DNA from 3 places in the Arthrobacter sp. E1SS-5 genome. Region 1 is predicted to be linked to each of the others. Evidence: riboswitches for the same ligand, from Rfam matches in the RefSeq annotation. Region 1 holds a riboswitch; each other region holds the start of a gene.
The links. Region 1 has a riboswitch for S-adenosylmethionine ahead of ACIGJD_RS06535 (bifunctional o-acetylhomoserine/o-acetylserine sulfhydrylase). Riboswitches for the same ligand answer to the same signal wherever they lie in the genome.

Region 1 (2,318 bases):
GTGACCGACAGGATGCCGGGCGTTCCGTGCGGGGCGACCCACTCGACAGCAACATCCTCAAGCGGCTTCTCCACCGGCTCACCCAGCCACTCCGTGACACGGGACGCGGAGCCCGCGATGGTCAGGCAGCTCATTTTGAGGCTGCTCTCGTAGGCGTTGGACGGGTGAAGTGAGGGATCACCCTCCCACTTGAGCATGTACGGGACCTGGGGATCGGCGATGAGGCCCAGGATGCCAATCTGCTTCCAGACCAGCTCCCGCCCGTCCGGGAACTTGCGGTTGCCGTTGACGGCGGACCGGCCGAGGCGTTCCTCGAAGGGGGCGAGGTCGTCCACTTCGACGCACCAGCCCATCCAGCCGCCGCCTGCCGCGGAACGGGCCCGTACGGCCTGCCCAAACGGTGCCTTGTCCGATGCAGGGTGGTCCAGGACCTCCACAACCTCGAGGTACTTGTGACCGGCGAGCGGGATGATCATATTCCGGGTTCCGAACCGGGGGTGTACCCCGCCCTTCACTGCCTCAACGCCGAGGGCAGTTGCAATACGTTCGGTGGTGGCCGCGAGGCCGTCGTGTTCACAGGCGTAAGAGACGTGATCCATGCGCATGGCAACATCTTGGCACTTTGTGATGCGGCTCTCAGCTAAGGGTACCCTTACTGGATTTGCGCGCCGTCAGAGGACATGGAAAGGCCGCCTAAAAGACCATGTTCGTCACAATCCTGTTCATCACAACGGCGCTGTTCCTAGACTTGCCGCAGGTCATGAGTGCCAGCGCCAAGCCCCGGCTCTGCTGGCCGGCAACCCTCCATCCGCGGTGGGGTGCCCCGGGTGAAGACCTGGCTGTCCGGCAAGAGCCGGAAGCAAGCGCGGCCCGCACTGCCGGTGAGCATGCCGGGCCCATGTCAAAGGAGATTTTGGATGTCCAACGGTTGGTCCTTCGAAACCCGCCAAATCCACGCCGGCCAGGAAGTGGACAGTGCCGCGGGAGCCCGTGCCCTGCCCATCTACCAGACCACGTCCTTCGTGTTCCCTACGGCCGAGAGCGCAGCAAACCGCTTCGCACTGTCCGAACTGGCGCCCATCTACACCCGCATCGGCAACCCCACGCAGGACGCCGTGGAACAGCGGATCGCCAGCCTTGAAGGCGGCCTTGCTGCGCTGCTGCTCAGTTCCGGCCAGGCCGCCGAAACGTTCGCGGTCCTGAACATCGCGGAGGCCGGCGACCACATCGTGGCCAGCCCCAGCCTCTACGGCGGTACCTATAACCTGTTCGCCCACACCCTGAAGAAGTTCGGCATCTCCGTTACGTTCGTGGAGGACCCCGACAACCTGGACCAGTGGCGCAACGCCGTCCAGCCCAACACGAAGCTCTTCTTTGGTGAAGTGGTCTCCAACCCGCGCCAGGACGTCCTGGACATCGAGGGCATCTCAGAGGTCGCCCACCAGGCCGGCGTGCCCCTCATCGTGGACAACACCCTCTCCACCCCGTACCTGATCCGCCCGCTGGAGTGGGGAGCGGACATCGTGATCCACTCAGCCACCAAATATCTGGGCGGCCACGGCACAGCCATTGCCGGCGTGATCGTCGATTCCGGCAAATTCGATTTCAGCAAGGACCCGGAACGGTTCCCAGGCTTCAACACCCCGGATCCCACCTACAACGGACTGGTCTACGCACGCGACCTGGGAGCCGGCTGCGCGTTGGGGGCCAACCTTTCCTACATCCTCAAGGCGCGCGTCCAGCTCCTGCGCGACCTGGGCTCGGCGGTCTCGCCCTTCAATGCCTTCCTGATTTCCCAAGGCCTGGAGACATTGAGCCTGCGGGTGGAACGCCACGTGGCCAACGCCACGGAAGTGGCGCGCTGGCTTGAGGCAAGGGACGACGTCGAATCGGTCGCCTACGCGGGGCTGCCGTCCAGTCCCTGGTACGAGCGTGGCCGCAAGTACGGGCCCAAGGGCACGGGCGCCGTTGTCGCCTTCAACCTGGCCGGCGGAGCGGAGGCGGGCAAACGCTTCGTCGACGCCCTGGAACTGCACTCCCATGTGGCCAACATCGGCGACGTGCGCTCCCTGGTCATCCACCCGGCGTCGACCACGCACAGCCAGCTCTCGCCGGAGCAGCAGGCAGTGGCCGGGGTGCACCCGGGACTCGTCAGGCTTTCCGTGGGCCTGGAACACATCGACGACATCCTCGCCGACCTGGAAGCAGGCTTTAGGGCTGCGAAAAGCGCCTAGAAGCGTAAAGCACGACGCCGGGCCACTACTTGGGCGGTAAAGCGTGGCGGGCAGCAAGTTGGGAAGTCATAACCAGTCACACTC
Region 2 (2,318 bases), 1.3 Mb from region 1:
AAGGCCGCCGAGGAAGCGATCCGCGGGCAGCTCTCGCGTTCCCGCCCCCGTGACGCGGTCCTGGGCGAAGAGTTCGGCAGCACTGGCCACGGTTCGCGGCGCTGGATCATCGACCCCATCGACGGGACCAAGAACTTTGTCCGCGGCGTTCCGGTCTGGGCTACCCTGATCGCCCTGGTTGACGAGGGAGAGCCGGCGGTGGGCGTGGTCAGCGCCCCGGCCCTGGGCAAGCGCTGGTGGGCGGCGAAGGGGATGGGCGCGTACATGGGCAGGTCCCTGGCGGCTGCCACACGGCTCCGCGTCTCCAACGTCTCCAGCCTCGCCGATGCCTCCCTCTCCTACTCCAGCCTCACCGGCTGGAAGGAACGGGGAAACCTCGACGAGTTCCTGGGCCTCACCGAAGACGTGTGGCGGACACGCGCCTATGGCGATTTTTGGTCGTACTGCATGGTGGCCGAGGGCTCCGTGGACATTGCCTGTGAACCGGAGCTGAACCTCTACGACATGGCCGCCCTGGTGCCGATCGTGGTGGAGGCCGGCGGCCGTTTCACGTCCCTGGAAGGCGAGGACGGCCCCTTTGGCGGGAACGCCCTGGCCACCAACTCCATCCTGCACTCAGAGGTGCTGCACCGCCTGAACCCTTACCTGGATGATTTGCTGTAACGGTTGACTTTTCTACGGGAAAACGAATAAAGCGACGGCGGGCACCTCCCAAAGGAGGTGGCCGCCGTCGTTTATTCGGCAGCGCGTAACAAAGGGCTTAACAATCGCTGCAGGTTCAGCCTTGGCCGCCGCATGTCCTACGCTTTTATCCAGGTCACGAGTGCCAGCGCTAAACCCCGGTTTGCTGGCCGGCAACCCTCCATTCGCGGTGGGGTGCCCCGGGTGACGACCAGGCCGGTCCGGAGCGGATGCGGCAAGCGCGGATTCCACTATGCCGGAGTCCTGTATTCAAGTGAGGTCTCTGTGACAACTGCCACCGTCTCCCCCCAGCCCGCCACCACCGAATCGGCCGTTGCTGCTGAACGCCACGCCGTTGCCGGACGGCCCCTCGCGGCGGTCACCGGCGCGGAAATCCAGGCGCCGCTCATTACCGGCGGCCACGTGCGCTACGCGAACCTTGACTATGGCGCATCCGCCCCGGCGCTCTCCGTGGTGTCCGCCTACCTGAACGAGATCCTGCCCTACTACGCCAGCGTCCACCGCGGGGCAGGGTACGCCTCCCAGATCAGCACCTCGGTTTACGAGAACGCGCGCAGCATTGTCCGCGATTTCGTTGGGGGCCGCCCGGACGACTCGGTCATCTTCACGCGCAACACCACGGATTCGCTCAACCTGCTGGCAGGTTGTCTTCCCATCAGAGATGGCCGGCCCGCCGGCGATGTGCTCTACCTGGACATCGAACACCACGCCAACCTGCTGCCCTGGCAGGGCGTACCGCACCGGAGCATCGTGGCGGCAGAGACGGTCGCTGGCACCGTTGACGCCGTCCGCGCGGAGCTGGAGCAGGGCGGGGTCAGCCTGCTGGCAGTCACCGGCGCTTCAAACGTCACCGGCGAGATCCTTCCCATCCGGGCCCTGGCCGCGCTGGCCCACCAGCACGGGGCACGGATCGTGGTGGATGCTGCCCAACTCGCACCGCACCGCCGGGTGGACATCAGCGCCGACGGCATCGACTACCTCGCGTTTTCCGGCCACAAGCTGTACGCACCGTTCGGCGCCGGCGTCCTGGTGGGACGCCCTGACTGGTTGGACGCGGGCGTCCCGCACCTTGCCGGCGGCGGCGCGGTGAAGGAAGCAAGGCTCGACGGCGTCAGCTGGGCCAGCGGGCCGGCACGCCACGAGGGGGGCTCACCGAACGTCCTCGGAGCCGCCACCCTGGCCCGCGCCACACAGGTCCTCGCGGGGCTGGACCAGGACCGGTGGCACGCCCACGAATCGGCCATCCGCTCCTTCCTCGTGGAGGGCCTGCAAAACATCAACGGGGTCACGGTCCACCAGATCTTTAAGGACAGCAACCCGGAAACGGACACCATCGGCGTGGTCAACTTCTCCGTCGAGGGCTACGACGCAGGACTGGTGGCTGCCTACCTCGCCGCCGAGCACGGCGTGGGCCTGCGCGATGGACGCTTCTGCGCCCATCCCCTGCTGAAGCGCCTCGGCCTGCCGTCCGGCTCGCTTCGGGCCAGCTTCGGCGTCGGATCCCGGCTGGAGGATGCCGAACGCCTGCTCGCGGGCATCCGCGCGCTGCGCAGCAAGGGGCTGGGCTGGGACTACGTGGTGGACGCCGGCCGGTGGGTGCCGGCCAACGACGCCCG
Region 3 (2,318 bases), 900 kb from region 1:
CGTTGCTGCGCTGGCCCAACGCGTAGCCGTCCAGGTAGTGGTCGGACATGCCGCGCATCTCGAAGAGCAAAGTTGCGATGCCGTATTCCACGGAGATGCCGTTGCGGCTGATTGTCTCGGCGCTGCCGCCCTGGTACTTGCCCAGGTGGCCCCAGCCGGTGGAGTCGACGCTGTTGAAGACCACGGCGCCCAGCTGCTTCGACTTTTCGACGACGGCGGGATCTGCGTTGGGGGTGGTGGGGTACAGGATGGAGCCGGAGACCAGCTTGCCGTCACGCTCAGCGCGGGTGCCCTGGTGGTGCAGGTCAATCATGTAGTCGATCCGGTACTTGCGCATCACGTTGTTGTGCAGCGCCTGGGTCTCCGGCTGGATCTTGGCCACGTGGTCGCGGTTCAGGTCCACACCCTCGGCGTTGTAGCGGGTGAGATGCCGGTCCCCCTTGGCGAGGTAGTTGTCCAGGGAGAAGTTCACGTCCCCCATGGCGCCGTCCGCGTTGAGCATGGGCAGCACCAGGATGTTCACGCCCTTGAGGATGTCCGCCGATTTGCCGGTACCCAGGTGCTTGATGAACTCCATGGCCCCCTCGGTGGTGAGCTGTTCGTTGCCGTGCTGCTGCGTCAGGTAGAGGATGGTGGGCTTGGCCGGGTCCGAGATGTACTTGACCAGGTGGATGTCCCGGCCCTTCACGGTCTGGCCGATGACTTCCAGTTCCATGGCGGGCTGCTTGGCATCCTGGTCCTTCAGGAAGGAAACCATCTGGTCATAGGTGGCCAGTTTTGTCGTGGTGATCTGGCCGTTGCCGTCGTAGCCGGGGCCTTCGCCCACCGCGTTCGCCAGCGGAGCCGGTCCCGCCACGACGGCCAGCGCCAAGGCGCCGGAAAGGGCAAGGTTCCTGAAGGTTGCCAGGGATTTATTCACGGTGGATGACCTCTTCTTTGAGTGCGGTGGTTCTTGGGTGCAGTGGGTGCGCAGCCGCCATGTTCCCCATTTCGGCTGTGACAAAGAGCCAACCAAGCTGGACAGAATCTGTCAATACGCTGGACGAAACCTGTAAGCATGCCAAGAGGACAGCAGGGGTGAGATCAGGCCTACTGGCGCGACACAAAGCGGACCGGACTTGCCCGCGCGCAGCGGTGTCGATTTAGGTGGGAGGGAACCATCCGGAGCGGCCGAGAGACCTGGCTCGATGACGCCGCAGCAACCACGGTCCAGCAGGAGCCCTGCTGGTCGAAGGTGCTACTGCCAGGACCGATGGAAAGGAAGATTCCAGCATGTCCCTGAACACCGACCACATCCGCGTCACCCACGCCGGTTCCCTGCCCCGCACCCCGGAACTCATCGCAGCCAATGCGGCCAAGGAAGCCGACGGCATCACCCCGGAATTCCTTGATCTCCTTGAGGCCTCGGTGGCGGACATTGTCCAGCGCCAAAAAGACCTGGGCGTCGACATCGCCAACGACGGCGAGTACGGCCACACCATGTCCAGTTCCGTGGACTACGGTGCCTGGTGGAACTACTCGTTCTCCCGACTCGGCGGCCTGGAACCGACCAACGTGGACCGCTGGGCCGACTCGCAGGTGCACCGCTCCTCGCCGGGCCACATCGTCCTGACCTCCTTCCCGGACCGCCGCGACCGGCAAAAGTTCAACGAGGCCTATAACGACCCGTCCTCGGGCATCCTCTCGCACCGCAAGTCGGTCACCCAGCCCAAGATCGCCGGGCCGCTGACCTACACGGGCCAGGACCTTGTAGCGTCGGACATCAGGAACCTGAAGACCGGGCTCGCCGCCGCGGGCCTCTCCGACGGTTTCGTGGCCTCGCTCTCCCCCGGCTCCTGCGCCCGGGTGGCCAACGAGTACTACAAAACGGACGAGGAACTGGTCTACGCCTGCGCCGACGCCATGCGGGAGGAATACAAGGCGATCATCGACGCCGGCCTCACCGTGCAGCTCGATGACCCGTCCCTGGCCGAGAGCTGGGACCAAATCAACCCCGAGCCCTCCCTGGAGGACTACCTGAAGTTCATCCAGCTGCGCGTCGAGGCCACCAACTGGGCCCTCCGGGACCTCCCGCAGGAACAGATCCGGCTGCACGTCTGCTGGGGCTCCTGGCACGGCCCGCACACCACCGACATCCCGTTCGCGGACATCATCGGGTCCGTGCTGCAGGTCAACGCCGGCGCCTACTCCTTCGAGGCCGCCAACGTGCGCCACGAACACGAATGGCGGGTCTGGGAGGACACCAAACTCCCGGAAGGCAAGGTGATCATTCCGGGCGTCGTATCGCATGCCACCAATGTGGTGGAGCACCCGGACCT

Region 2: it holds a riboswitch for S-adenosylmethionine, as region 1 does, so the genes downstream of both, ACIGJD_RS12650 (aminotransferase class V-fold PLP-dependent enzyme) here and ACIGJD_RS06535 (bifunctional o-acetylhomoserine/o-acetylserine sulfhydrylase) in region 1, are expected to answer to the same signal.
Region 3: it holds a riboswitch for S-adenosylmethionine, as region 1 does, so the genes downstream of both, ACIGJD_RS02570 (cobalamin-independent methionine synthase II family protein) here and ACIGJD_RS06535 (bifunctional o-acetylhomoserine/o-acetylserine sulfhydrylase) in region 1, are expected to answer to the same signal.

What each region holds. Positions count from the first base shown of each region.
Region 1 is NZ_CP172703.1:1,418,883-1,421,200, forward strand. Features, by position in the region: gene ACIGJD_RS06530 (VOC family protein) at 1-605, opposite strand, end outside; SAM riboswitch class IV at 757-872, shown strand; gene ACIGJD_RS06535 (bifunctional o-acetylhomoserine/o-acetylserine sulfhydrylase) at 918-2,234, shown strand.
Region 2 is NZ_CP172703.1:2,722,934-2,725,251, forward strand. Features, by position in the region: gene hisN (histidinol-phosphatase) at 1-663, shown strand, start outside; SAM riboswitch class IV at 816-929, shown strand; gene ACIGJD_RS12650 (aminotransferase class V-fold PLP-dependent enzyme) at 967-2,318, shown strand, end outside.
Region 3 is NZ_CP172703.1:515,578-517,895, reverse strand. Features, by position in the region: gene ACIGJD_RS02575 (M14 family zinc carboxypeptidase) at 1-919, opposite strand, end outside; SAM riboswitch class I at 1,155-1,259, shown strand; gene ACIGJD_RS02570 (cobalamin-independent methionine synthase II family protein) at 1,273-2,318, shown strand, end outside.